4 regions of the Methylophilus sp. Leaf408 genome follow, and region 1 is predicted to be linked to each of the others. Evidence: predicted binding sites of a transcription regulator. Region 1 holds the regulator's gene; each other region holds the start of a gene.
What was found. Region 1 encodes sigma-54, which starts transcription at its own class of promoters, with help from an activator protein. Its sites were predicted from a motif close to TGGCACNNTTCCTGCT; they were not measured.

Region 1 (7,563 bases):
GGCAAAGCCTGCACCCAGGCCAGCCCCTGCGCCGGCGACGCCACCTTCATTTTGCGCGGCCATCGGGATGGCATCTGCGACCTGGTATTGTGTGTAGCGATTCAAATCGCCGACCATATTCATGCCTATGCGCTTATCCAGCACCGCTTGCAGGTCTTCAGGCAACGAAATATTCTCCAGCGCCAGGTTGTCCAGCATCAGGCCATAGCGGGCAAATATGGGAGCCATATGCGTGCGTAAGCTATCAGACAGTTTGCTTTGATTGGCAGCCATATCAATAAACGGTACTTGGCTGTTGGCAAACAGCTGGGTCAGTTCGGCAATCATCAAGTGACGCAGCTGACCATCCAGCTCATCAACCTTATACACCTCCCGGGTACCACAAACCTCTTTATAAAAAAGAGTGGTATCAGACAGGTGGTAGCTGTAGATGCCGAAAGCGCGCAGTCGGACCATGCCAAACTCCGGGTCGCGCAGTGTGATCGGATTCGATGTTCCCCATTTGCGGTCAAGCTGCAAACGCTTGCTGAAAAAAATCACATCAGATTTGAAGGGGGACTCAAATAACTTGTCCCAGTGCTTTAAATTGGTAAGCAGGGGCAGGTTTTGGGTATTCAACGTATGCAGGCCGGGATTAAAGCTGTCCGCAATGATGCCTTCATCTATGAATAGTGCACTTTGCGAATCGCGCACCGTAAGTCGTGCACCGTACTGAATTTCCATGTCCATCATTGGATAGCGGTAGGCCAGTACTCCGTCACTGTCTTCTGTCCACTGAATAACGTCAACAAACTGTTTCTTTACAAAGTCAAAAATACCCACGTAAGCTCCCTGCTGTTTTTATATGCTGTATCTTTTATATGCCTTACCTTGGCTTGGACGCGAATTCCTATACAATGCGAGGCGACCAATCATTGTTAATATACTTCAAATTTAGTGACTGCTGTGTTGCATAAGTTAGCATATGAAAAGATTACACTATAGTGGCCTGCATTTAATAGCCAATTTGCATAAAGTAGATCATGCGATCATGGCGATGACTGATTTAACTACATGCAAAAGCGTATGTGTAGATGCCGTTAGAAAAGCAGGGCTGACTATTGTCGGAGAGTGTTTTCATGACTTTGGTGATCAGCAGGGAGTTACCGGTGCTTTGGTGCTGGCTGAATCACATTTGGCAATACATACGTGGCCGGAGTCTGGCTATGTGACATTAGATGTGTTTGTATGTAATTACAAAGACGATAACTCAGAAAAAGCCAGGCAATTATTTGAATCGCTTATTGAAGCATTCGGCCCAGGAAAGGTGCAACGCTCTGAGTTGCAAAGAGAATAGAAAACGCCGGAATATTCCGGCGTTTTGTTTTTCAGCAATTCTGAAATCAGCGTTGATGCAGTGGCACAAATTCCCGGCGCGCTTCGCCCACATACAGCTGACGGGGACGCCCGATTTTTTGTTCCGGGTCTGCATTCATCTCGCACCACTGCGAAATCCAGCCAGCCGTACGTGCCAGCGCAAAAATGGCGGTGAACATGGAGTTTGGGATGCCCATGGCGCGCATGACGATACCACTGTAAAAATCGACATTCGGATACAGTTTGCGTGAAACGAAGTATTCGTCTTCCAATGCAATTTTCTCCAGCTCCATTGCCAGCTTGAACATAGGGTCATCCTGCAAACCCAGTTCATTCAGTACTTCATGGCAAGTCTTGCGCATGATGGAAGCACGTGGATCCATGTTGCGGTAGATACGGTGGCCAAACCCCATCAGGCGGAAGCTGTCGGTTTTATCTTTGGCGCGATTGATAAACTCCCCGATACGACTGATGTCACCCATTTCTTCCAGCATGTTCAGTGTGGCTTCGTTGGCGCCGCCGTGTGAAGGGCCCCACAGCGAGGCGATGCCGGCTGCGATACAGGCGAATGGATTGGCTCCACTGGAGCCGACCAGACGCACGGTAGACGTAGAAGCATTCTGTTCGTGATCTGCGTGCAGGATCAGGATACGTTCGAACGCGCGCGCTAGGATAGGGTTAGGCACGTATTCTTCACAGGGCGTGGCGAACATCATGTGCATGAAATTCTCGGCGTAACCCAGGTTGTTTTTCGGGTACATAAACGGTTGGCCGATATTGTATTTGTAGCTCCATGCTGCAATGGTCGGCACTTTTGCCAGCAAGCGCATTGCCGCGCGTTTGCGCGACTCCGGGTTGCTGACATCATTGTTGTCAGGGTAAAAAGCAGCCATCGCGCCGACGACGGCTATCATCACAGCCATCGGGTGAGCGTCGCGCCTGAAGCCGCGGAAGACATTACTCATCTGGTCGTGCAACATGCTGTTTTTGCGGATTGCGTTGACGAACTCTTCACTCTGGGCGGCATTTGGCAGCTCGCCATGTAACAGCAGGTGGGATATTTCCAGGAAGTCGCAATTTTCCGCCAGGGTTTCAATAGGGTAGCCGCGGTAATACAGCAAACCTTCTTCACCATCAATAAAGGTGATGCCAGAATCGCAAGCCGCCGTGGACATGAATCCCGGGTCATAAGTGAAAATGCCGTGTTTGCCCAGGCTGCGGATATCGATGACATCGGTACCTAGCGACCCTTTCAGGATCGGGAGTTCTATTGCGGGGGTGTCGTTATCAAAAGAAATGGTCGCTTTGGTTGCCATAACATACTCAAAATGGTGTAGACGGGTTAAGACTAAATTATACGCAATCAACTCTCCAAAATGCGCACTTGCGGGGAGATTGAAAGTGAAAACACGGAAAAAGCTGTCAAAACATGCACCAGAATTAACCGCTAGCATGGTGCAGTTGCACTGCTTGCGTGAAAAATCCGCTACGCGGAATAGATGGCGCCGAGCACTCGTGGGCCGCGTGCGCCAGTAACTGCCGGAAGGTTGCCACTCAAGCCATCGACACAGCATTGCGCCAGCCACGCAAACGCTACTGCCTCTACCCAATCCACCTCTACGCCAAGTTTGTCGGTTGGCTCAATGCAGCAGCCAATCAGTGCGGATAAGCGCTCTATCAATAGGCCGTTATGCGCACCGCCACCGCAGACATAGGCCTCGTCTATAGCCGGACAAAAGCGTTTGATGGCATCGGCAATACTAAGCGCTGTAAGCTCCAGCAAGGTTCGCGCGATATTTTCCGGGCGGTCATCAACCACGTTTAAATGTTGCGCCAGCCACTGTTGGTTAAACAAATCCCGTCCTGTACTTTTTGGTGCAGCCTGCGCCAGATAGGGTTCAGCCAGCATGGCTTCTAATAAAACACTATTTACCTGTCCGCTGGCAGACCAGGCGCCATTGGCGTCAAAGGACTGACCTGTGTGTTGTTGCGTCCATTGATCGAGCAACATATTGCCGGGGCCGGAATCGAATCCGGTCACTTGTCCATCCACCGGTAACCACGAGATATTGGCAATGCCGCCGATGTTGATAATAGCTCGGTTTTTAGTAAGGCTCGCAAACACCGCCTGGTGAAAGGCCGGTACCAAAGGTGCGCCCTGACCGCCTGCTGCAATATCCCGGCTGCGGAAATCACCTATTACTGTGATATTCGTCAGTTCTGCCAGCCGGGCATGGTTACCTATTTGTAAGGTATAAGCCTGGCCATCTGGCAGGTCTGGACAATGGCGTATGGTTTGTCCGTGGCAGCCAATCGCGGTAATTGCTGATGCCGGCAATTGGCTTTGCTGCAAAATTTTTAATACAGACTCTGCGTAGAGCTCGGCCAAACTATTTGCCATCAGTGCTGCATCATGCAGTTCATTGATGGCAGGTTGGTGCAACGCCAGCAATGCCCGTTTGATGACGGATGGGTATGGTACAAATGCCTGGTCAACTTGTTCAAAGCGATCACCGGTATGCGCGACCAATGCCGCATCAACACCGTCCAGGCTGGTGCCTGACATGATGCCAATAAAGTAACGCGTATCGGGGACTGCTGACTGTGAAATCATAGGCCCACATAGTAACATCGTCGCGGGATATGCCTACAGTAATGCACCAGATTACGTTAAAATAGCCGCTTTAATTTAAACCATGCTGTTAAGAAGTATCTTCGCTAACAGCGTGACAGAAATGTATTTATGACAGACTCAAAACCTTCAGCCGAGGCGATCAGCACGGAAATTTCCCCCGAGATTGCCAAAGCACTGGCTATTATCAAACGCGGTGCGGATGAATTGCTGATCGAGCAAGAATTGGTTGAAAAGCTCAAAACCGGTAAGCCACTGCGCATCAAGGCAGGTTTTGACCCAACCGCACCTGATCTTCATTTAGGCCATACGGTACTTATCAATAAATTGCGCCAGTTGCAGGATCTTGGTCACCAGATCTTATTCCTGATCGGTGACTTCACCGGCATGATAGGTGATCCCACTGGTAAAAGCACTACCCGCCCGCCGCTTACGGTAGAGCAGGTCAAAATCAATGCGGACACTTACTCAGAGCAAGTATTCAAAATCCTGGATCCGGCTAAGACTGAAATTGTGTTCAACTCCAAATGGTTGAGCGAGCTTGGTGCAGCTGGCATGATTAAACTGGCTGCCAGCCTTACTGTGGCGCGTATGTTGGAGCGTGATGATTTTTCCAAGCGTTTCAAAGGTAATCAGCCGATTGCGATTCACGAGTTTTTATACCCGTTGTTACAGGGCTACGATTCTGTCGCCTTGCAGTCCGATCTGGAGTTGGGCGGCACCGATCAAAAATTTAATTTGCTGATGGGCCGCGAGTTGCAGAAGCAGGCAGGAATGGCGCAGCAGTGTGTGCTGATGATGCCATTGCTGGAAGGTCTTGATGGCGTTAATAAAATGTCCAAATCGCTGGGCAACTATATTGGTATCAGCGAGGCACCCGAATTAATTTTTGCCAAAATCATGTCTGTCTCCGACACGCTGATGTGGCGCTATATTGATTTGCTGTCTTTTGCCTCATTGGAAACCATCGCCGAATGGAAGGCGCAAGTTGCCGGTGGCGAAAACCCGCGTAATATCAAGGTAGGTTTTGCGCAGGAAATCGTAGCCCGATTCCACGGTCAGGCAGCAGCAGAAAAAGCACTGGCAGATTTCCAGACGCGCGCCAAAGGTGGCATCCCTGATGATGTGCCGGAAGTGGAAGTGGCCATTGAAGGCGAGAGTATTGGTATCAGCCAGTTACTGAAACTGGCTGGCCTGGTAGAAAGCACCAGTGAAGCGATGCGTGCTATTCAACAAGGTGGCGTGAAACTGGATAGCGTAAAAGTGGAAGACAAAAATCAGCAATTGGAAAAAGGCGTGGTGGTGGCCCAAGTTGGCAAACGCAAGTTCGCCAAAATAACCATTAAGTAATAACTGCTTGAAAGTAAAAGGCCGCTTTTTAGCGGCTTTTTTCTGGAAGATAGAGATTACGTTTTAAAGTGACTTACGCAAATTGGCGGGTGGAATGCTCAATGATTCACGATATTTGGCAATGGTCCGGCGCGCTACCACAATGCCCTGTTGGGCCAGGGTGTCGGTAATCTGATTATCTGATAATGGTTTTTTGACGTTTTCTTCTGCAACCATTTGTTTGATCAGTGCGCGGATCGCCGTCGCCGAGCAGGAGCCGCCAGCATCTGTGGCAACCGAGCTGCCGAAGAAGTATTTCAGTTCATAAACACCACGTGGTGTGAGCATATACTTATGCGTAGTCACCCTGGAAATGGTGCTTTCGTGCAATTCGAGTTCTTCAGCAATCTCACGTAATACCAGCGGGCGCATGGCAATGTCACCGTGCTCAAAAAAGTTGCGCTGCCTATCCACAATTGCTTGCGATACGCGCAATATGGTCGAGAAGCGTTGCTGGATATTCTTGATCATCCATTTGGCTTCCTGCATCTGGCTTTGCAGATACTGGCCGGAACTCTCACGATTACGTTTAAGGATGTCGGCATACATCTGGTTGATGCGCAATTTAGGGATCACGCCGTCATTCAGGGTTGCCACCCAGATGCCTTTGATTTTTTTGACCACCACATCATGCTGGATAAAATGATCGTGGCTGAAATTGGAAAATTCGCTACCCGGCCTCGGGTTTTGCTGGCGGATTAGTTGTTGCGCGCCTTTGAGTGAGGCTTCATCGCAACTCAATTGTTTGCGCAGCTTCACAAAATCTTTATTGGCAAGTAGTGCCAGGTGATCTTTGACCAGCGCGATGGCGGTTTTCAGGTAGGGCGTATCCGCAGGCAAGGCATTAAGTTGCAATAACAGGCACTCACGCAAATCGCGTGCGCCTATGCCGATCGGGTCGAGATTCTGGATCAGCTTGAGTGCGGTTTCCAGTTCGAGCAAGTCAACCTCAAGTTCCAGCGGCAGGTTTTCAACAACCTCCTGCAGATCCTGTTCGAGATAGCCGTCATCATTAATGCTGTCGAGCAGCAGTTTAACCAGGCTCATATCGCGGTGTGATAAATGCGCCAGCTGAATCTGGTCTATGAGGTGCTCACGCAAGCTGATGCTGCTGGCATCCTGGCGGGAGAAATCGCCGTCTTCATCGTCATTATTGTTGCGGCCTGCCTCGTCCCAATTGCTGGTACTGCCAAATTCGCCATAATCATCTTCAAATTCCGGCGGTGTGAATTCTTCATTAAGGTTGGGTAATTCGCCTTCATTACCGCTAAGGTCATCCCGTAATTCTTCACGCAAAGTATCGGCTGGCGAAGAGATATCCTGCTGAATGGCTACGTCAAATGAACTGGCATCTTCCACTTCAGCCTGAGCCTGCAACGGTGCATCGGGCGTGTTATCTTCAAACTCGCCTTCTTCATTGTCAGCCATTTCCAGTAAAGGATTTTCCTGCAAGATGGCTTCCAGCTCCTGGTTAAGTTCCAGCGTCGACAATTGCAACAGACGGATAGACTGCTGCAACTGTGGCGTAAGAGCCAGGTTTTGCGACATGCGTAATTGCAGGTTTTGCTTCATAACAAATTACAGCCTAAAGTTTTTGCCCAGATATACTTCACGTACACCTTCGTTCTGGATGATTTCATCCGGCGTACCCGCGGCAAAGATGGCGCCTTCATTCACGATATAAGCGCGGTCGCATATATCCAGCGTTTCACGCACGTTATGATCTGTGATTAAAATGCCTATATTCTGGCTGCTGAGGTAACGGATAATTTTCTGGATCTCGATCACCGCAATCGGGTCAATCCCGGCAAATGGCTCATCCAGCAGAATAAATTTCGGGTCAGTTGCCAGGCAACGCGCGATTTCAACCCGGCGGCGCTCACCCCCTGACAAACTGACAGCCTGGCTATTGCGGATATGTTGGATATGTAGCTGATCCAGCAATGATTCCAGTTTGGCTTCACGTTGTTCAGAGGTATAAGGACGGGTTTCCAGTATCGACAGAATATTATCGGTCACAGACATCTTGCGAAAAATGGAGGCTTCCTGCGGCAGGTAGGCCAGACCCATACGCGCACGCTCATGCATGGGGGCGTGGCTAACATCGGTGCCATCCAGGGTGATACGGCCGTCATCCAATGCCACCAGGCCAACAATCATGTAGAAGCTAGTGGTTTTGCCTGCAC
Region 2 (7,563 bases), on a different contig from region 1:
ATAGGCTCCATCGAATGGCTGCCACTGGAGCAATACCCTGATATTGCCCCGCCACGCGTATCGATTAACGCTACTTACACCGGTGCTGCAGCCGATACGATCGAGAACTCGGTCACCCAGGTGATTGAGCAGTACATGAAAGGTATCGATAATCTGACCTATATGTCGGCCAGCAGCACCTCTTCCGGCACGGCCAGTATCAGTCTGACATTTGATGCCGGCACCAACCCCGATGTGGCACAGATGCAGGTGCAAAACAAATTGCAGCAGGCCATGCCAAGGTTGCCCCAGATTGTCCAGAGCCAGGGTGTGACAGTCGCTAAAACCGGTATCGATTTCCTGATGGTGGTATCGCTGATGTCTGATAACAGCAGCGTAAGCGCGATTGATATCGGTGATTATATTTCCAGCAACCTGATAGACCAGATCAGCCGCCTGGATGGCGTGGGTGATGTGCAAACACTGGGCTCGGGCTACGCCATGCGTATCTGGCTGGATCCGGCCAAACTGCAAAAATACAATCTGATCCCTTCCGATATTTCAGCCGCGGTGCAGGCACAGAATACCGAAGTCTCCTCCGGCCAGCTGGGCGCATTACCTGCCGTGAACAGCCAGGAACTGAACGCGCCAATCACCGCACGCAGCAAATTACAGACTGTAGACCAGTTCAAGAAGATCATCGTCAAATCCGGGGCTGACGGTTTCCTGGTACATTTATCTGATGTTGCCAGAGTAGAACTAGGCGCTGAGAGTTATACGCCGGTCGCCAGGCTCAATGGTAAAACCTCGGCCGCTTTTGGGGTAAGGCTGGCTTCCGGTGCCAATGCGCTGGCGACTGCGCAGGCAGTGAAAGACAAATTGGTCGAACTTGAACCCTACTTCCCCGCTGAGTTGAAGCTTAGCGTGTATATTCCTTATGACACCACGCCATTCGTGCGGCTTTCGATCAAGGAAGTGGTGAAATCGCTGGTGGAGGCAATCTTACTGGTGGTAATTATCATGTACGTGTTCCTGCAGAACCTGCGTGCGACCCTGATCCCGGCGATTGCGGTGCCGGTGGTCTTACTGGGTACTTTCGGCGTGCTGGCGGCATTTGGCTTCTCCATTAACACGTTGACCATGTTTGGCTTGGTACTGGCCATTGGCCTGCTGGTGGATGACGCCATCGTAGTGGTTGAAAACGTGGAGCGTATCATGCGTGAAGAAGGCCTGAGTCCCAAGGAGGCCACCCGCAAATCCATGAGCGAGATCACCAGCGCGCTGGTCGGTATTTCACTGGTGTTGTCTGCGGTATTTATCCCGATGGCTTTCTTTGGCGGTGCCACCGGCGTGATTTACCGCCAGTTCTCCATCACCATCGTCTCAGCCATGCTGCTGTCCGTGCTGGTCGCATTAACGCTGACACCAGCGCTGTGTGCAACTTTGCTAAAACCGGTCTCGCATGAAAAATCCACCACGGGGGGCATGTTTGGCTGGTTCTTCCGCTGGTTTAACCCTGCGTTCGATACGATGTCAGCCAGATACCATGCCTCGGTGGAAACCATACTGCGTAGAAAAACGCTGACCATGCTGGTATATGGCGTCATCATCATAGTACTGGCAGTGTTATTCGCTAGACTGCCCAGCTCTTTTCTGCCGACCGAAGACCAGGGCACACTGAGCGCACAAATCCAGCTGCCGGTAGGCGCGACTGATGCACGTATGCAACAAGTGCTGAAACAGGTTGAAAAATACCTGAATAGCCAGGATGCGGTGATAGACCAGTTTTTAACGATTGCAGGGCAGGGACAAGGTGGTGGTGGCAGCCAGAACTCAGGGCGCGCATTTATCCGTCTTAAAGACTGGTCGGTACGTGGCGAAGGCGAGGATGCCGCGTCACTGGCTGACAGGGCGACCAAAGCCTTATCCGGGATACGCGATGCAAAGCTATTTGTGACGCAGCCAGCACCGGTGCGCGGCCTGGGCCAGGGTTCCGGCTTTACGCTGGAATTGAAAGATGTAGGGGGGTTGGGCCATGATGGCTTGATGGCGGCCAGGAACCGCTTTATTGAACTGGCGTCACAAAACCCAAAATTGAACCGGGTGCGCCCGAGCGGGCTGGATGACACGCCTATGTTCAGGGTAAATATCGATGACCAGAAAACAGGCATTTACAACCTGACGACTGCCAGTATTAACTCCACGCTCTCGATTGCCATGGGTGGTACCTATGTGAATGATTTCATTAATAAAGGTCGCGTGAAAAGAGTCTATCTGCAAGGTGACGCGCCGTTCCGCATGCAACCTGAAGATATCGAACGCTGGTACGTTCGCAACACCACGAATGATATGGTGCCGTTCTCGGCTTTCTCCAGCACGAAATGGGTATCCGGCTCGCCTTTGCTTGAACGCTTTAACGGCATCTCCTCTATGGAAATTGTTGGCGAACCGGCCAAAGGCATCAGTACTGGTGAAGCCATGCAGATTGCCGAAGACATCATTAAACAATTACCGGATGGCATAGGTTATGAATGGAGTGCGCAATCTTACCAGGAGCGTTTATCCGGCTCGCAGGCACCGCTACTCTATGCCGTCTCCATCATCTTTGTCTTCCTGTGCCTGGCTGCGTTGTATGAAAGCTGGGCGGTGCCCTTCTCGGTCATTCTGGTCGTACCGCTGGGTATTTTGGGTGCCGTACTGGCCACCACTTTGCGCGGATTGACGGCAGACGTTTACTTCCAGGTCGGCTTGCTGACCACCATAGGCCTCGCCGCCAAAAATGCCATCCTGATTGTGGAGTTCGCCAAGCATCTGCAAGAACAGGGCAAGCCGCTGATTGAAGCAACACTGGAAGCGGTGCAATTGCGCCTGCGGCCTATTTTGATGACTTCGCTAGCGTTTATTTTCGGCGTATTGCCGCTGGCGTTCAGTGAAGGCGCAGGTGCCGTCAGCCGCCAGGCGATTGGTACCGGCGTACTCGGCGGTATGCTGACGGCGACTTTCCTTGGTATATTTTTCGTGCCTTTATTTTATGTGTTGATACGTACTTTGTTCCCTTATCAGGTCGAAAGTGTTTCAGCCGAAATATCACAGCACAGTAAGGCAGAACATGAGTAAGCCGCATGCCATGAGCCAATATTTTAAAGAGGCTGCGTTAATCACGTGCTCACTATCACTGACTGCCTGCATCAATCTGGCGCCGTTTTTCAGCCCGCCTGAAGCACCGGTGCCTGCCACCTATGGCACAGTCGACAATGATCAGAAAGCGCTGACCGAACTTGGCTGGCAATCATTTATTACCGATAAACGTTTGCAGCAAGTGGTGGATCTTTCATTAAAAAACAACCGCGATTTGCGGGTGGCCTCGCTGAATATAGAAAAAGCCAGGGCGCAATATCAAGTACAGCGCGCAGATTTGTTTCCCACCGTAGCCGCCACCTTGTCAGAAACTGCCTCTAAAGGGCTTTCTAACGTTGGCAATAATGGCAATGTGTCTGCAGGCACGGTCGCCGCAAGTAATAATAACAGCGGTAACGTATCGCATGTTTACCGCGCCACGGTTGGTTTTAGTGCTTATGAACTGGACCTGTTTGGCCGTATCCGTAATTTAAATGCGCAGGCCTTGCAGACGTTTTATTCGCAGGAGGAAAACCGCAAAAGTACGCAAATCAGCCTGGTTGCTGAAGTCGCTACTGCCTGGCTGACGCTGGCTGCCGATAAACGGCGGCTGGAAATCGCCCAGCAAACACTGAAAAGCCAGCAAAATACTTACGAGATCAACCAGAAAATGTTTGAGCTCGGCGTCGCCAACGCTCTGACCTTAAGGCAGTTGCAAACCAGCGTTGATAATGCGCGTGTCGCCGTCGCCACTTACAATATCCAGATCAAGCAGGATATCAACGCCCTCAACCTGCTGGCTGGCAGTATGGTGCCTTCAACCTTGTTGCCGGATAGCGCTCTTTCCAGTGTGGCACTTACTACAGCGTTGCCGCGTGGCGTCACCTCCAAGACTTTGCAGCAACGGCCTGATGTACGTGCAGCCGAACACTTGCTGGAAGGTGCCAACGCCAACATTGGCGCGCTGCGTGCTGCGTTCTTCCCAACCATCAGCCTGACCACCACCATCGGTACGGCCAGCACCGAGCTGGATGGCTTGTTTGGCCCCGGCTCCCGCATCTGGACTTTTGTGCCACAAATCAGCCTGCCAATTTTCAATGCCGGTCGTAACCGCTCTAACCTGGAAATTGGTGAAAAAAACCAGCAGATTCTGCTCGCGCAATATGAAAAAACCGTACAAACTGCTTTCAGGGAAGTGGCAGATGTACTGGTACAGCGCGAAGGTTTGCAGGCACAACTGGAAGCACAACAGTCATTAAACGGCGCCGCCGCTGAAGCATTCAGACTGGCCGATGCCCGTTTTAAAAATGGCGTCGATAGTTACCTGGTCGTTCTCGATGCGCAAAGAACGCTTTATACTGCCGAGCAAACACTGGTGACTTTGCAGTTAAGCGATGCCGCCAGCCAACTGACTTTATACAAAGTATTGGGTGGTGGCTGGCAGTAGTGGACTCCTGGTTCACGACTGCTTCGCTGCCGCGTCATCCGTATCAGGTTCCTCTTTCATTAAGCCTGCTTTAATTCCGTTTTAAACAAAAATGAATGTGCACCGGGAACGTGCACATTTTTTGCTTAGGTTTTCAGTAATGAGTACAGATATTTCCCCCGAACAAACCATTATCCTGGCCAAAATCAGGCATATCGAAGAGCTTGAACGCCTGGATACCTGCATTCAATTTGTCGAAAGCATAGGCCAGATGGTGCACCAGATGCAGGCTGAACGTGGGGCAAGCTCCCTGTATCTGGCTTCTGCGGGCAAGCGCTTTGCTTCCGAACGCGCAGAGATCATCAGCAAAAATCTTGCGCTGGAAACACGCTTCAAACAGGCGTTAACGCAGCATCTTGATCAGAACGCACTGGCAGATGCTAAGCAGCTGACTTTAATTTCCTGGATACTGCTAGGCCTGGACCAGCAAACATCGTTGCGCCACCAGATCACCCTGCAAAAGATTTCTTTTACCGATTGCATTGAGTCATTCAGCCGCCTGATTGCCAGCCTGATTTCGCTCATTTTTGAAATCACGGATAGTTCGGTGAACAATAAGATTTCCACCTGTTTACTCACGCTGTACAACTTAATTCAAGGCAAGGAGTTTGCAGGCCAGGAACGCGCGGTTGGTTCTTATATCTTTGGTTCAGGCAGCTTGCAACTGCCGCACCAGCAAAAACTACTGGAACTGGTCGCCCAGCAAGAGCGGCATTTTGAATTATTCAGCCAACTGGGCGGTGATGAGTTAAGACAAGCCTGGACTGCACTGCAAGCAACCAGCCTGCACCGTCAGCACCTGAAATATCGTCATAAACTGACCTCTGCCCTGGATCAGCAGCCGCTGAAATCCAGTGATGCAGATATCTGGTTTGATTTATGCACGCAACTGCAAACTGAAATCTGGCAGATTCAATGCCAGTTAATCGAGAAAATGCATAGCATGCTGAAAGCGCTGGCACACCAGGCCAGGCACGATCTGGAACAAACGCAGGAATATTTAAATACGATTGCGGCCAAGCGCTCTTCAACCCTGGATAGCACGTTCTTCAACCTGGCAATCCCGGTGGAAAGTGCCTTGAATTTCCAGGCGCAAGACACAATCCAGACTTATCCGATCGCCTCGATGATCAGCCTGTTGCAGCAACAATCACAGCAGATCGCAGATATGGAAAGCGAGCTGGCGGATACCCGCAAAGCCCTGGTTGAACGCAAGCAGATTGAGCGTGCGAAAGGCTTGCTGATGAGTACACTGGGCATCAATGAAATGGAGGCTTACAAGTCTCTGCGCAGTATGGCGATGGAACAAAATCGCAAGGTGATTGATGTCGCCGAGAATATCCTCGCCCTGCACAAAAACACCGGTTAATCACGCTTTCCTTGGTGCATCCGCACTTGTATGGTGCGATGCACATCGCTCACTTCTTTAAAGAATATTACAAAAAACCTCAATAAAACAGTCACTTAAAACCAACACTATTTTTGGCATAACAATTGCTGAACAGGTTTTAAGTACTCAGCTAACGGCGGTTGGATACGAGTAGAGTAAGTTGAAATTGCGAGCTTGATAAAAATCAGGCCACTCATCGTAAGCAGTTTTTAAAGATTGAGGACAAAGGCGTCCTGAGTGTAAACGAACCCTCGTTTGCACTCAGGACGCCTTTTTTCGTTTTACGTTTCCCAAATTCATCATTATCCAGATTAATCATATCAAGGAGCAGCAATGAGCAGTTCAGATAAGAAAACAGTCATTCTTCCTGCGGCAGACAGTCAACCTGAGCAGGTAGATAACCAGCGCCGCCATTTCTTTATGCATACCCTAGCCGGTGCATTTGGAGCCGCCGCCATGATGATCATGGTGCCGTCTGCAATCCGCAGCCAGGCATGGGCAGCCGGTTCTGATGCCCCTGAAATCACCGAGGTGAAAGTCGGCTTTATCCCACTGACAGACTGTGCGCCTATCGTAGTCGCCGCGCAAATGGGTTTTGATAAAAAATACGGCATCAAGATTGTGCCTTCGAAAGAAGCTTCCTGGGCTGGCGTGCGCGACAAGATGGTAAACGGTGAACTGCATGCTGCACATGTGTTGTACGGCCTGGTGTATGGCGTGCAAATGGGCATCGGTGGCCAGCAAAAAGACATGAATGTACTGATGACGCTCAACCATAATGGCCAAGGCATCACGCTTGCCAACCAGTTGAAAGAAAAAGGCGTGATCAGCGGCGGTACCCTGAAACGCCTGCTGGACAACGAAAACCGTGACTTCACGTTCGCACAGACTTTTCCGACCGGCACCCACGCCATGTGGCTGTATTACTGGCTGGCCAACTACGGCATCAACCCGATGAAAGACGTGAAAACCATCGTCGTGCCTCCACCACAAATGGTCGCCAATATGCGTATCGGCAATATGGATGGCTACTGTGTTGGCGAGCCGTGGAACGCACGTGCGATCTACGACAAGATTGGTTTTACCGTGGCGACCACCCAGGATATCTGGACCGATCATCCGGAAAAAGTATTGGGTGCTACTGCAGACTTTGCTACGAAGAACCCGAATACTGCACTGGCATTGACCAAAGCAATCCTGGAAGCCTGCCGCTACATAGACGCCACCAAAAACCGCCCTGAAGTCGCCAAGCTGATTGCCGGTAAAGCCTATGTCAATGCGCCTGAAGAAGTGATTGAAGGCCGCTTCCTCGGCCATTACGACAATGGCATCGGCAAAAAATGGGAAGACCCTAACTACATGAAGTTCTTCAACGACGGCAAGGTCAACTTCCCTTACCTGTCTGACGGTATGTGGTTACTGACACAGCACAAACGCTGGGGCCTGCTGAAGTCTGACCCGGATTACCTGGGCGTGGCGAAGAAAGTGAACCGGATTGATATTTACACCGAAGCGGCCAAGGCGCTGGGCATTAACGTCCCCGCAGACCCAATGCGCAGCAGCAAGCTGATTGATGGCGTCGTCTGGGATG
Region 3 (7,563 bases), on a different contig from region 1:
GTTGAATAATCCCCATACTTATTGTAGGGTAATTAATGCATCAGGAGTTTTTCCTGCCCTGCAAAAAGGGATTAAAAACCCTTAATTTTCATACATTTACAAAATCCAATCTTAATTTGTTGCTTATAAATACAATTTTCTGCAATCTCTGCTGTCAACCCGATTTAAGTCAAAGCGTTTTCCAGCCATGAACCTTATTTCGAACTCATTACGTATCCAAACCAATGCATAGACGCAAACCGAATTTCCGGCATATCAGCCTGGGCATATTGCTAACATTGCTGTGGAGTTTGAATACGACTGCGGGCAACCTTGCTTACATCACCAATCAAGGCAGTGATTCCGTGTCTGTCCTCGATATTGAGAACAAAAAAGTCACGCACACCATAGACGTCGGCAAGGCGCCTGTCGGTGTGGCAATCGCCAGCAAACAACAGCGTGTGTATATCAGCAACGCCAATAGCCAAACGGTTTCTATTATCAATAGCCGTACACAGAAAACGATCCAGGAAGTGCCGGTGAATATCCAGGCAGTGGGTATTACGCTAAGCCGGGATGAGAAAACACTTTATGTGGCCGACTGGGGTGGTGCGCAGGTAATTGCCATCGATACTGCGCATTTAGAGAAACAAAAAACGTTTAAAGCAGGTAAGACACCTTCTGGCATGGTGGTGAGTGCAGATAACAAAAAACTGTTTATTGCCAATCGCGACAGTGATGATGTGACCGTGGTTGATACAAGAACGCTGCAAACCATTGCGCAAGTCAAAGTAGGCATTCATCCATTTGCACTCACCTTAAGCCCTGATGGCAAGACAATATTTGTCGTCAATGTAGTCAGCAACACGCTGACGTTGATGAATGTAGATTCGTTTCAGACCAGCACTATCAAAACCGGACAGCACCCTTATGGTGTCGCCATCAGTCCCGATGGGCGTCTGGCGTATGTCAGCAACAATCATGCAGAAAGCGTGTCTGTCATTGATATTGCCACTGCAAAAACGGTCAAGACCATTGAGGTCGGCGAGTTTCCTGAAGGCATTGAATATGACAAAGCGACACAGCAAGTTATCGTCGCCAACTGGGGGTCAGATACAGTGTCGATTATCGATGCAAGGACCAACACGGTGACGAACACCGTTGCCAGCCCAAAACTTTGCCGCTCGTTCGGGCAATTTATTCTGGAAGCAAAGTAATGAGTCATGCTTCACCATTTCCCTTTTTCAGTTTTTTCACAGGATTGCCCATGAACTAGTCGCAAAGAGTCGTTTTTTTAGGTAAAGTCACGGGTTATTTTAAAACTCAAAAGACTGATTACTTTTTAGCTTTAAAACATCTGTAAATATCAGGAGATTGAAATGAAAAAAATATTTGGCATCATTGCCGTTTCTTTATTGCCACTGATTCCATTGACGGCAGCCGCGCACGGCGCTGCGGCTTTGCGTTTTGAAAAAACCGTCACCATCAAAGCGCCTCCGGCGAAGGTATGGGCATTGCTGAAAGATTTCGGCAACGTGCAAGCCTGGCATTCTGGCGTGGAGTCAACCAAAGTTGAGCAGAAAAAAGATGAAAACGGTGATGACACCACTTACCGTACTGTCAAACTGAAAAATGGCGGCACCATGTATGAAAAACTGCGCTCTATCGATGACGCAGGCATGCGCCTGAAATATGAGTACATCCTGGACAAAAGCACATTACAACTTTCAAACTTTTATCCAACCGTTTCTGTGACTGCCAAAGGCAGCGAAACAGTGGTGACGGTAAAAGGCAGCTACACTCGTGCTGACTCTTCCAACATCCCGAAACCGGAACAAAACGATGATGCAGCGACTAAAGCCATCAACGAGTATTTTGATCCGGGTCTGGAGAGCCTGAAAAAGGTAGCCGAATCGGGAAAGTAATCAGCCAGGGTTCTGGAAAAAGTTCGCAAGGCAACAGTAAACCCTGGTGGAAATTCTGGTAAGTCTTACGCTGTAACTGTTTAAGTTTTTGCAAATGCAGAATCAGGCCAAAAGTCTGACACTGTTAAAAATAAAGGGATTGTGTACCACACAATCCCTTTATTGCATTCTGACCACCTTGATAAAACTGACAAAAAACATCACCCTTGATGCCAAATATGGACTCACCCTGTCACTTTTCGTCATTACACCTGTAGTGAATCTACCCCGTAGAAACGCATTTCAATTCAGTGAAATAAAGCATAAAAGTCATTTAATTCTTTTTTTTCAATCACTTATTACTTCAAATACAGACTGGCACAGCTGTTGCTTATAGATACCCGAACACTGTTGGAAAAGCAGTGGCTGAACTAGAAGATGTTCACTTTAAAACTTGACTTGAAGGAAATATGATGAAAAAACACGTACAACAAGGTTTTACCCTGATTGAATTGATGATCGTTGTCGCCATTATTGGTATTTTGGCTTCTGTAGCGATTCCGGCATATACGGATTACATAAGAGAGGCTCACGATGGAGCATGCTTATCTGAAGCAACTGCATACTCTAAACGTGCTTATTCACAACTATCGTTAGGTAGAGTTGTTACCGACTATGTTGCAAACAACTGTTCAGCCGTTACTGCGCCAACTACAATAACAGGAACAACATTATCATTTACACCAGTTAATGGCACTCCAAGTAGAACAGTTTCATGTAACTTGGAGAGTGCAGGTGCCTGTACTCTATCTCAATAAACCTTCCTAACACTTGAAAACTGCCATCAAGTTACTGTTTAAAAAGCCCTGCAAATATGCAGGGCTTTTTATCTGAATCATAAAACAGATGATTTACAATAGAGCCATCATTCTCTCATCAGGTTTCACCTTGATTGAATTAATAATCTGCGTAGCGATAATTGGCATTCTTGCTTCAGTTGCAATGCCAGCGTATCAAAGTTATATCCAAGACACCGCAAACCATGCATGTTTGGCAGAAGCTAGCAGCTACGCAAGAAGAGTCTATGTAGATATCCAACTTAGCAAACCAACCTCAGACATTCCTGCGCCTTTAGCTAGAGCATGCATCGCAATTAATAATGGGGCAAAAGTAATTACCATGACTAATTTTGCTTCTAGCGCAAAGGCGCCAGGCAATGCAACCATCACTTGCGATTTAAATGCTGGTACTCCATGTAGCATTACTGCTCTTTCGCCATAAAAATCAATTCACTTAGTAAAGAATTTAACTCCACCAGCTGTTAAATAACTGAAGGGATCCGTGCCACCATAGCTCACTGCTATACTAACTGTCTACTTACCCTTAAGCCAAGAATACCATGTTAGAAAATATTGTCGTTAACCGACAAGAAAATGCATCCGCAACAGTCATCTGGATGCATGGGCTGGGCGCCGACGGTCACGATTTTGAGCCTGTTGTACAGATGCTGAATCTGCCGCATATCCGCTTCATCCTTCCACATGCACCCTACCGCCCCGTCACCTTGAATAACGGCTATGAAATGCGCGCATGGTATGACATTTTTGGACTGCAACCAGACAGTCCACAAGATGAAGCTGGCATTAAAGAAATGCAGGTCACAATCAACGCTATGATAGAAAGTGAAATCTCAAAAGGCATTCCTTCCAGCCGGATTGTATTGGCCGGATTTTCCCAAGGCGGTGCAATGGCTTTGTATACCGCAACGCGACTCACACAGCCACTGGCGGGCGTATTGGCGCTGTCCACTTACTTACCGTTAAAAAATAGTCTGGTCAGCGAGCAGCACCCGGCTAACCGGCAAACACCTATCTGGATGGCACATGGTCGCGCTGACACGGTGATCACACTTGCTACCGCAGAAGCTTCCAAAGAGGTATTGAAAGCTGCTGGCTATTCACTGGAATGGCATGAATACGCTATGGCGCATAGCGTATGCGAACAGGAAATAAACGATATCCGCAGCTTTCTGCTGCGCGTATTACCTGCCTGATCTTGTTTAGTCGTCCGAGAATAATCCCGCAAGCCGAATGAGTTTTGTTAAAATGTCAGGCGTTTTAACAGGTTAACCTTCAATGAGCGTCCCAAAAAAATCTCCCGTTGCGGCCAGTGATACGCAAACTTTTGCACAGCGCATAACCGCGCTGGAAACTATCGTCCGGAACATGGAGTCTGGTGAGTTGCCACTAGAAGATGCCCTCACCGCATATGCGGATGGCATGCAACTACTGCAAGGCTGCCAGGCATCGCTACTGCAAGCTGAACAAACCGTATTGATTTTGAATCAGCAACAGCAATTAACCCCTTTCGACATTGAGTGATTGAAATAACATTCACTTATCGTCATGCGCATTTCATCATTTACATTTGAGCCTTGGGCAACCGTTCACCAGCAACGGGTCGAACAGGCGCTGGACCGCATATTACCTCTAGCAGACATCCCACCGGCGACCTTGCATGCCGCCATGCGTTACGCAGTGCTAGGAGGGGGGAAACGCGTGCGGGCATTGCTCAGTTACGCCTCTGCCGAACTCGTCGGGGCGCCAGCCAGTTCGGCGGATGCGGCCGCAGTGGCTGTAGAGTTGATTCATGCGTTTTCGCTGGTGCACGACGATATGCCTTGCATGGATGATGACGATTTGCGTCGAGGCAAACCCAGTTGCCATAAACAATATGGCGATGCCACTGCCCTTTTAGTCGGTGATGCGCTGCAATCCCTGGCATTTCAATCGATTGCGGAGACGAATGCCCCACAAGCTTTAAAACAAGTGCAGGTACTGGCGCAAGCCACCGGTTCACGCGGCATGTGTGGCGGGCAAAGCATTGACTTGCAGAGCACAGGGCAACTGTTAACTCGCAATGCGTTGGAAACCATGCATCAGTATAAAACTGGCGCACTTATCCGGGCAGCAACATTACTAGGTGCCTATGCAGCAGAGGACATCTCTGAGGCTGATCTTCATTTGCTTACCCACTACAGTGAAAACATGGGACTGGCATTCCAGGTGGTCGATGACATTCTCGATGCCACTGCCGATACCCAGACGCTTGGTAAAACTGCTGGAAAGGATGCCCTACAGGAAAAATCCACCTATGTGAGCCTGTTAGGCATTGATGAGGCGAATGCATTGGTAAAGCGATTGTACGAACAAACCTTGCAGCTACTGGCCGGGTTCGATAACCAGGCAGATCCACTCCGCGGGATTGCCCGTTTTATTTGTGAGCGTCCATTCTGATCATGACTTCCCTATTGTCCCGCATTGACTCTCCAGGCGACCTGCGCATGCTGGACCGGTCACAACTAAAAGCCCTGGCAGCAGAATTACGCGCATTCCTGATCCTCAGCGTCTCTCAAACAGGTGGTCACCTGGCGTCTAATCTGGGCGTGGTCGAACTGACGATCGCACTGCATTACGTTTACAACACCCCTGATGACCGCCTGGTGTGGGACGTAGGGCATCAAACTTACCCGCACAAGATCTTAACCGGCCGCCGCGAGGCCATGGCGCAATTGCGCAAGGCTGGGGGTATTGCAGGCTTTCCCAAACGTGACGAAAGTGCATACGATACTTTTGGGACTGGCCATTCAAGCACCTCGATTTCGGCCGCCCTCGGTATGGCGGTTGCAGCCAAAACGCTAGGCTCTGACCGTCGCAGCGTGGCGATTATCGGTGATGGCGCGATGACGGCAGGCATGGCATTTGAGGCGCTGAACAATGCCGGTGATATGGACACGAATATGCTGGTGATCCTGAATGACAACGACATGAGTATTTCCAACAATGTCGGCGCACTGAACAATTACCTAGCGCGGCTGATGTCCGGCAAACTGTATGACAGCGTGCGCCGTAGCGGGAAAAAAGTGCTGGATATCATTCCGCCGGTAAAAGAGTTTGCGCGTCGCGCCGAAGAGCATGCCAAAGGTATGGTCACCCCCGGCACCTTGTTTGAAGAATTCGGGTTTAATTACATTGGCCCGATCGATGGCCATGACATTGCCACGCTGGTGGATACCTTGAGCAATATCCGTCAGTTACAAGGACCGCAATTCCTGCATGTAGTCACGCAAAAAGGCAAAGGCTATACCCCGGCCGAAGACAACCCGAACAAATATCACGGCGTCAGTAAATTCGATCCACAAAACGGCCATTGCCTCACTGTGAGTGAATGCCCTACTTATACCCAGATTTTTGGCGACTGGCTGGTGGACATGGCGGCAGCTGATAGCCGGTTGGTCGGTATCACACCGGCCATGTGTGATGGCTCGGGCTTGAACCGTTTTGCTGAAACTTATCCGCAACGCTACTTTGATGTCGGCATTGCCGAACAGCATGCGCTGACCTTTGCTGCCGGGATGGCGTGTGATGGACTGAAGCCGGTGGTTGCCATTTATTCTACCTTCCTGCAACGCGCTTACGATCAGTTGATCCACGATATTGCGCTGCAAGACCTGGATGTGCTGCTGGCGATTGACCGCGCTGGTCTGGTCGGTGCCGATGGCCCTACGCATGCAGGTAGCTTCGACCTGAGCTTTTTGCGCTGCATTCCCAATATGGTCATTATGGCACCCAGTGATGAACAGGAATGCCGCCAGATGCTGAGCACCGGCTATCAATACAAAGGTCCGGCCGCCGTACGTTATCCACGCGGCAGTGGTATAGGTACCACCACTTCGCCCACACTTGATTCGTTAGAAATCGGTAAGGCAGCACTGGTGCGCCAGGGTAAAAAAGTTGCCATCCTGGCTTTTGGCAGTATGCTGCACCCTGCGCTGCAAGCGGCAGAGTCACTGGATGCTACCGTGGTGAATATGCGTTTCATCAAACCACTTGATACGGCGAAGGTACTTGAAATATCACGCACGCATGACTATATAGTGACTATAGAAGAGAACGCGATCATGGGTGGCGCTGGTGCTGCAGTGATGGAATGCATGCAAGCACATCAAATCGTGAAGCCTGTGCTATGTTTAGGTCTACCCGACCGTTTTATCGAACATGGCTCTCATGAAACTATGCTGGCCGATTGTGGTCTAGACAAATCCGGTATTTGCTCGGCTATTGAGAAATTAATAGCTGAGTAGTATATTCAACCATTTATCAAATCGCGGGCACTCCCGCTTTGGAACCCTGATGAATCAACCCGTAATTCCTGCAGTGATTGAAGACGTACAAAACACCCCTGACGTACGCCGGCTGGACATTAACAAAGTCGGTATCAAGTCTATCCGTCACCCGGTGATTGTCAAAGATAAAACCGGCGGTGAGCAACATACCGTAGCGGTGTTCGATATGTATGTGCATTTGCCGCACAACTTCAAAGGCACGCATATGTCGCGCTTTGTTGAGATTCTCAACATGAACGAAAGCGCCATTTCGATCGACTCGTTTGAGACGATTTTGCGTCAAATGGTGGAACGCCTGGAAGCGGAGTCCGGTTATGTAGAGATGCGTTTCCCGTATTTCATCAACAAGGCCGCGCCTATATCTGGCGTGAAAAGCCTGCTGGATTATGAAGTCACTTTCATCGGTGAAATCAAGAATGGCCAGTTTGAAATTACCGTTCAGGTCATGGTGCCAGTCACCAGCTTATGTCCATGCAGCAAACAGATTTCAAATTA
Region 4 (7,563 bases), on a different contig from region 1:
TTCAGTGTGGCCGGGGCGTTCCAAAACACCTCCTAACCTGGCACGGAGGGGGAATATATGGCCGGGACGCAGAAAGTCACTGGCGCGTGTGCTGGGGTCAGCCAGTTTGCGCAAGGTTAATGCGCGCTCTGCTGCCGATATGCCGCTCGTCGTGCCATGTTTGTAATCCACACTGATTGTAAATGCAGTACGAAAGGGGTCGCTGTTTTGCGTCACCATTTGTGGGAGTTGCAGCTCACGCAGACGCTCTTCACCCATGGCGACGCAGACAATGCCGCTGGTGTGCCTGACCAGGAAGGACATCTGTTCAGTGGTGATTTTTTCAGCGGCGATGATCAAGTCTCCTTCATTCTCACGGTCAGTATCGTCGACCACAATCACGAATTCTCCATTAGCAATGGCCTCAATTGCCTCGCTGACAGCATCAAATTTTTCCAGATTATTTTGCATTTAAAACACTTCCTTATTCTTTTTCGCCCAGGTTCAATACTCTGGCTGCGTTGCGGTAAAACACTTTTTCCAATACTTCGTCTTTGAAACCCAGTTGGATGAAATCATCTATGGTTTGCTGCATAGGCCGGAAAGGATACGAGGTTCCAAACAACAGCTGGTCACCCAGAAACTTGTTTGCTGCCTGCACATATAGCTCGGCACCCGGCTGGAAGATATACATATCGGGTACCAGGTATAAGTTGGGGTAGCGGAAAGCCGCACCAACGATTTCGTTCACAAACGGGTAATAGCCGTGAAAGCAAATGATATTTAAATCCGGGTATTTCCTGGCTAGCCGCGCGACGGCATTCGGGTGCGCATAATCCAGGTCTGGCGTGGTTGGTCCGGACATCACGCACACCGGCACTTTGTGGCGCTGACACGCCTTATAGACTGGATCAAAGATGGGATCATCTGCAAAGCGCGCTGGCTTGCCGAAACCGGGTTCGATGTTGATGGCTTTGAACTGGTGTTGATGGATAGCCTGATCAATCGCCGCCAATGCACTCTCTACCCCGCGGGTTTCAATATCTACCGACCCAAGCCCTACCAGTTTCGGGCTTTGCCTGACCAGTTGTGCAACCTGGTTATCATCTATCGTCAGATCAGGTGTTTCGCGGCCGACTACCACAGCGTAATCAATCCCAGCCTCATCAATTTCCTGCAGGTACCCTTCAACCGTGTAAGAGCGCCGGAAATGTTCAGGCTCCAGCGAGCCTACCCGCTGGTTAAGCCATTTTGCGGTTTCGTATGAAGGCGTGTTGGGAGTTGCGCCAAAAAAGTCATGCAAAAATGCAGGACGGTTGCGCATATCAATTATTTTTTGTTTCATGAAATCAATTCAATCAAGAGTTTAAGCGTAGAAACTTGGGGTTGGATAATTGCCGTTCAGTGCCCAATCCCCCAGGTCTTTCAGTTTGTAATCCACCGGGTCGTGCAAGGTGTATACCCGCAAGTTGCGCCAGTACCTGTCCATGCGCAGTTTGGCGGTGGTGGCCCTGGCACCTGCAACCTCGAATATGCGCGTCGTCACATCCAGGCCGGATTTTGTCGCATTCACCTTGGCGGAAAATACCGCCAGCGCCAGTTCACCCCTGGTTTTTTCGTCCAGGGACAGGTCTTTTTCCCAGGCTTGATCAAGCAAAGTGGCTGCGTGGTCAGCAAGGATGGCCGAGGCATGCAGACCGGCCCAGAATTCGCCGTAATGCAGCAGCGTAAACGGGTCCTGATGTATGGTTTGCGCCAGCGAGCCAGACCAGACGCGGCTGTTGCTGCTGGTGTATTTGACGCCTTCTTCCAACGCGCCTTCGGCAATGCCAATGTAGATATTGGTGAATATCAATTGCGCGACCAGCGAGCGCAGGCTGGCAAAAGAAGAACTCAGCGGACCCGGATCAATCAGTAATTCGCCATCTTCAACCAATAGCTGCTCAAACTCTGCACTTCCGCTGTCGGTCTGGCGCTGGCCGATATTGTCCCAATCGCCTTTCAGGTGTATGCCCTTGCGCTGGGTAGGTACCGCCGCGACCAGGAACTTGCCGGTATTTTCCTCAATGGCGGAGACAATCATGTAATCCGAATCCATAGAGCCTGAGCAAAAACTTTTCTGGCCGGTGAATTCATAACCACCGGAAATCTTGCGTGCAATGGTGCGGTTATCCAGCGGGTTGAGCGCGTTGCCCCACCACAAATTATGGCTGGCGGTTAACCGGTAATAGTGCTGCCATTGCGTGTCATTGGCGTACAGGCGGATAGAAGTCAGCATCAGGAACTGGAAGGCAAATACCTGGGCGATGGAACTATCAACGCGGGCGATCTGGCGGATGATGGTATAGATTTCCTGCCAGTTGCCACCCAGGCCGCCATAGGTTTGCGGGATGAGTAACTTCAATAACCCGCTATCGCGAACCGCCTGCCTTTGCTCGTAAGGCGTGCCGCCTGCCGCATCGCGCTCTACCGCTGTTTTGGCTAAATAGGCAACCAGTTGCTGCGTAACCTGCTGCGGGTTGCCGCTAAACGCAATGCCATGCTGATTAAATGTGTCCTTCTTTAATGTACCGTCATTCAATACTTTTTCTTTGGTTTCATCTTTCTGGCGGGCGTTAACTGCAAGTGTCATTACTGTCCCCTACGCCGCATGTTTAACCGGTCTGGCCGCGCCAAAGGGCCCGGTCATGTTGGTGTTGATACTCACCTCGGCTTCTACCCTGGGCTGCACCGGCAATAGCGGGAACAACAACTCGGCGACGCGGTAAGACTCTTCCAGATGCGGATAGCCGGAGAAGATAAAGTAATCAATCCCAAGCGATTGATACTCTTTGATCCTGTCAGCCACTTCCTGTGGGTTACCCACCAGCGCTGTGCCTGCGCCGCCGCGCACCAAACCTACCCCTGCCCACAAATTGGGCGAGACTTCCAGCTTGTCACGCCGCCCCTGGTGTAATTCGGTCATTTTCTTTTGCGCGACTGAATCAAAATTCGCAACTGCTGCCTGTGCAGCAGCAATCGTTTCATCGGTGACGTGCGATATTAAATCTTCGGCGGCGGCCCAGGCTTGCTCACTGGTTTCGCGCACAATCACATGCAGGCGGATACCGAAACGAATACTGCGCCCCTGCTGTGCCGCCGCCTCGCGAATCACGCGGATTTTTTCCGCTACCGCTGCCAGTGGCTCGCCCCAGGTCAAATGCACATCCACATGCTTGCTGCTCAGTGCAATGGCTGCTTCAGAAGCACCACCGATAAACAATGGCGGATAAGGCTTTTGCAGGCTGCCGGTGGGCAGGCTGGCACCTTTCACGCGCAAGTAATCGCCTTCAAAATCAACCACTTCTTCTGCCAGTACTGCACGCCAGATAGATAAAAATTCTTCCGCTTCTGCATAGCGCTCGTCATGGGCGAGAAAGCTGCCTTCCGCCTGCTGCTCTGCCGGGTCGCCACCAGCCACCACATTGATCAGCAAACGGCCACCGGAAATGCGGTCCAGCGTGGAGGCCATCCTGGCGGACACCACTGGAGAGATAAATCCAGGACGCGTGGCGACTAAAAATTTGAGTTGTTTGGTTTCATTGATCAGGGCAGAAGAAATCACCCAGGCGTCTTCGCAGGAACGGCCGGACGGAACCAACACCCCACCAAACCCAAGCCTGTCGGCTGCCTGTGCAATTTGTTTTAGATAAGAGAATGTTGCCGGCCTGGCACCCTTACTGGTGCCTAGATAACGCTGGTCCCCATGTGTGGGTAAAAACCAGAAAATTTCCATAATAGTGCTTTCCTTCACTCGTGCTACAGATTGAGTGAACAACTGCAAAGAGCATGCCATAAATAAAAATCAATCAATTCAGTCACTTAAATGATAGAAATTCAATGTTGCTGGATAAGCAGCACAATTAACCGGGGTGCTGCTGTATCAGCAGCATAGTTGCTGATACAGCAGCAGATTTGGTTTTAATAAGAAAAAACAGAGTTATTTGATTGCCACAACCGCAACCTCTCTATAAATAAATAAGCTATTGTTTTATATATACTTATTGCCAATATCAAGACACTATTAAAGCTGAGGCATGCTGAAAATCAGCACTCAATTGAGTTGGCACAAATCCTGCTGAATATTCCAGCATAAGCAATAAGCTGGATATAACTTTTGAATATAAATCAATTTGCCCTCATACCCACAGTGCACCTGAGTGATGGGTTGGAACCTTTGGCGGTAGCTAGACTATTGGCTGATTCATTTGCACTGACCGCAGTTGAGCGTGATCATCGCGGTGGCACACCAAAATTTGAACGTGATGCGTTGCGCAACAGCGGCCTGCTGTCGTTAATCATTCCGCAGCAATATGGTGGCTATGGTGCCAACTGGCAGGAAACCTTGCTGGTAGTACGTGAGTTTGCCAAGGTGGATAGTTCGATTGCGCATGTATATGGCTTTCAACACCTGATGCTGGCAACTGTGCGCCTGTTTTCGCGGCCTGATCAATGGGAACGCTGGTTTGAGCAAACTGCACAACTGGACTGGTTCTGGGGCAATGCACTTAACCCTTTAGATGACAGGACGATTTCCAAATCGTACGCGCACTGGCATGAGTTTTCCGGCAAAAAAAGTTTTTGTTCCGGCGCGCTGGATTCGGAAATGCTGATTGCATCGGCTATCAAGAAAACTGATGGCGAATTGGTGATTGCAGCTATTCCCACGTTGCGGACGGGTATTACCATCATGGATGACTGGGACAATATCGGCCAGCGCCAAACTGATAGCGGGACCGTGAATTTCGAGAAAGTACGTGTTGAAGAAAACGAACTGCTGACCGAGCCGGGGCCACTCAGCAACCCTTTTGCATGTTTAAGGCCGCTGATTGCGCAATTGATCCTGACCAATATTTACCTGGGCATTGCAGAAGGCGCTTTTAATGATGCGCAAAACTACACCTTGCACGAAGCCAGGCCATGGAAGAATTCTAACGTGGCTTTGACTAGTGAAGATCCTTATATCCTCAGCCATTATGGCGAGTTTTGGGTAAGCCTGGAGGCCACACGTGCGCTGACCAACCTGGCGGCAGAAAAGCTGGATAACGCCTGGGCAAAAGAATTGGCATTAACTGAAGGAGAGCGTGGCCTGGTAGCGACCAGCATCAGTGCCGCCAAAGTGCTGGCTACCCGCACCGGCCTGGATATTACCAGCCGCATGTTCGAAGTCGCGGGTTCAAGGGCAACACATGCAGGCTTGAGACTGGATCGGCATTGGCGTAACCTGAGAACACATACCCTGCATGACCCCATAGATTACAAAATCAAGGAGCTGGGTGAATGGGCGCTGAATGGCAGCTTCCCTAACCCTACATTTTACTCATGAAAATTATGGACAAATTTATCGAGCAACTGGATTACGCGAATGATGTGACCACCCGCGAGAACGAAAAAAAGCTGCTGACGCTGCCAAATTCGCGTTCGCTGACGACCTCTATCCGTGCCACGGCGCAGGTGTTTGAAGACCCCAAATCTATTGCACTGCTGAGCCGCATCAACCAGATCGCGCCCAGTGATGCAAATGTGCTGATCATAGGGGAAACGGGTACCGGCAAGGAACTGATCGCCAGACATGTGCACGAGCTCAGCAACCGTAAAGGAAAGCCGTTTGTCGCTGTAAATTGCGGCGCGTTTTCTGAAACCCTGGTTGAAAGCGAACTATTCGGCCATGAGAAAGGTGCGTTTACCGGCGCCTTTGTCGCCAAAGCAGGCTGGTTTGAAGCGGCTAATGGCGGGACACTGTTCCTCGATGAAATTGGCGATTTACCGCTCAACATCCAGGTCAAATTGCTGCGTGTGTTGCAAGAGCGCGAAGTCGTCCGCCTTGGCGCCAGAAAATCCACACCGATTGATGTGCGTCTGGTGGCGGCTACTAATGTTCGGCTGGAGGAAGCAGTACAGGCAGGTAATTTCCGTGAAGATTTATTCTATCGCTTACGCGTCGCTCACCTGGAATTACCAACCTTAAGAAACCGCCCCGGCGATATACTGCCGCTGGCTGAGTACTTCGTCGGTGAATACACACGCCGCCTGGGTTATTCAGAAATCCGCCTGGATGACTCCGCCAGGCAGAAACTGCTACAGCACAGCTGGCCAGGCAACATCCGTGAACTGGAAAATGTCATCCACCACTCGCTGCTGATCTGCAAGAACAATCTGGTACGTAGCGAAGATCTGCACCTATCTTCCATCCAATTGCACCGCCAGAAATCCGAACAGCAAGTGCAACATCAGGCTGAAGCAGATGTTCTGAAAGAGGCCTTCGACCAGTTATTTGAGTCAGGCAAAGAGGATTTATATACCTATTTTGAAGACGCGTTTGTCAAAGCCGCCTATGACCATTGCCACCAGAACCAGGTGCAAACCGCCAAATTACTCGGCGTCAGCAGAAATGTAGTAAGGGCCAAGCTGATCAAAATGGGAGCGATTAATGCGCTTAGATGATTTGCAGCCAGCATTAGAGGCCGAGCGCATCACACTGAAAGCCACTTCAAAGTTAACCACGCAATACGGCGAATACCTGTTGCATGTGTTTGAAGACGCGCAAACCCATATTGAACATATCGCATTGGTGCTAGGTGATATTGCAGGCAAAAACAACGTCTTAACCCGCGTGCATTCAGAATGCCTGACGGGTGACGTGTTTTCATCGCAACGCTGCGATTGCGGGGACCAGTTCAAACTTGCGCAGACACTAATCCAGCAAGAAGAAAAAGGCGTCATCATCTACTTGCGCGGCCAGGAAGGCAGAGGCATAGGTATAACCAACAAGATACTGGCTTATGGTCTGCAAGACGGCGGGCTGGATACGGTGGATGCCAATCTGAAATTGAACCTGCCGGTGGATAGCAGACAATATGAAGCCGCTGCTGTCATTTTAAAAAAACTCAGTATCGCTTCCATCACCCTGCTCACTAATAATCCGGGAAAGGTCTCATCGTTACTTTCCCATAAAATCGTGATTGATAAAATCCGACCTTTGCAGACAGAAATGAACGCCTCGAATCAATCCTATTTGTATGCTAAAAAATTAAAATTGGGACATGTGCTATCCATACAAAACAATCAAACTCTATAACTTGATTGATTAATGCAGTCTGCAACGACATGATTCCAGAAGCGTAACCATGCCCTCCTACGCAGCCAACCCAAGAAAAGCCAAATTGGCCTTACTCATATAAATCCTTACTGAGTTCTTAAAAAACACCAGTCACAATTTGGCATTTGAGACAGGGATGGTAATAACTATCTGTTTAGAATCATGAAAAATTTAAGTCTTATAAAAAAATGACTCGAACACTTTTATATATTTTATCGATAACTTTAAGCGTTCTTATTGGATTTTAAGGGTTACTATGAATCTATCCCACCTTGATCGGCATTTTGCCAATAAGTTTGTCGAGGGTGACAGGATAGTCACGCACACGAACACCTGTGGCATTGTAAATGGCGTTCGATACTGCTGCAGCCACGCCACAGATACCCAACTCCCCGACGCCTTTGGCTTTCATAGGGGATGAGATAGGATCAGTTTCTTCAAGGAAA

Region 2: LPA26_RS00705 (nitrate regulatory protein) is a predicted target of sigma-54. The motif match lies at 4,654-4,669, and genes of this name have one in related genera.
Region 3: LPA26_RS14320 (prepilin-type N-terminal cleavage/methylation domain-containing protein) is a predicted target of sigma-54. The motif match lies at 2,260-2,275, and genes of this name have one in related genera.
Region 4: ssuD (FMNH2-dependent alkanesulfonate monooxygenase) is a predicted target of sigma-54. The motif match lies at 3,798-3,813, and genes of this name have one in related genera.

Annotation. Positions count from the first base shown of each region.
Region 1 is NZ_CAKASK010000002.1:480,902-488,464, reverse strand. It holds gene LPA26_RS13255 (SPFH domain-containing protein) at 1-822, opposite strand, end outside; gene speD (adenosylmethionine decarboxylase) at 965-1,336, shown strand; gene gltA (citrate synthase) at 1,383-2,672, opposite strand; gene LPA26_RS13240 (anhydro-N-acetylmuramic acid kinase) at 2,843-3,970, opposite strand; gene tyrS (tyrosine--tRNA ligase) at 4,100-5,338, shown strand; gene LPA26_RS13230 (RNA polymerase factor sigma-54) at 5,402-6,949, opposite strand; gene lptB (LPS export ABC transporter ATP-binding protein) at 6,956-7,563, opposite strand, start outside.
Region 2 is NZ_CAKASK010000001.1:154,871-162,433, reverse strand. It holds gene LPA26_RS00715 (efflux RND transporter permease subunit) at 1-3,096, shown strand, start outside; gene LPA26_RS00710 (efflux transporter outer membrane subunit) at 3,089-4,543, shown strand; gene LPA26_RS00705 (nitrate regulatory protein) at 4,683-5,951, shown strand; gene LPA26_RS00700 (CmpA/NrtA family ABC transporter substrate-binding protein) at 6,306-7,563, shown strand, end outside.
Region 3 is NZ_CAKASK010000001.1:1,690,336-1,697,898, forward strand. It holds gene LPA26_RS07870 (YncE family protein) at 225-1,196, shown strand; gene LPA26_RS07875 (SRPBCC family protein) at 1,359-1,904, shown strand; gene LPA26_RS14320 (prepilin-type N-terminal cleavage/methylation domain-containing protein) at 2,357-2,701, shown strand; gene LPA26_RS14325 (prepilin-type N-terminal cleavage/methylation domain-containing protein) at 2,790-3,164, shown strand; gene LPA26_RS07890 (alpha/beta hydrolase) at 3,283-3,936, shown strand; gene xseB (exodeoxyribonuclease VII small subunit) at 4,019-4,264, shown strand; gene LPA26_RS07900 (polyprenyl synthetase family protein) at 4,289-5,179, shown strand; gene dxs (1-deoxy-D-xylulose-5-phosphate synthase) at 5,182-7,026, shown strand; gene folE2 (GTP cyclohydrolase FolE2) at 7,076-7,563, shown strand, end outside.
Region 4 is NZ_CAKASK010000001.1:1,543,855-1,551,417, forward strand. It holds gene ribB (3,4-dihydroxy-2-butanone-4-phosphate synthase) at 1-450, opposite strand, end outside; gene LPA26_RS07195 (amidohydrolase family protein) at 464-1,324, opposite strand; gene LPA26_RS07200 (acyl-CoA dehydrogenase family protein) at 1,346-2,611, opposite strand; gene ssuD (FMNH2-dependent alkanesulfonate monooxygenase) at 2,621-3,754, opposite strand; gene LPA26_RS07210 (acyl-CoA dehydrogenase family protein) at 4,136-5,344, shown strand; gene LPA26_RS07215 (sigma-54-dependent Fis family transcriptional regulator) at 5,350-6,462, shown strand; gene ribA (GTP cyclohydrolase II) at 6,449-7,096, shown strand; gene LPA26_RS07225 (xanthine dehydrogenase family protein molybdopterin-binding subunit) at 7,380-7,563, opposite strand, start outside.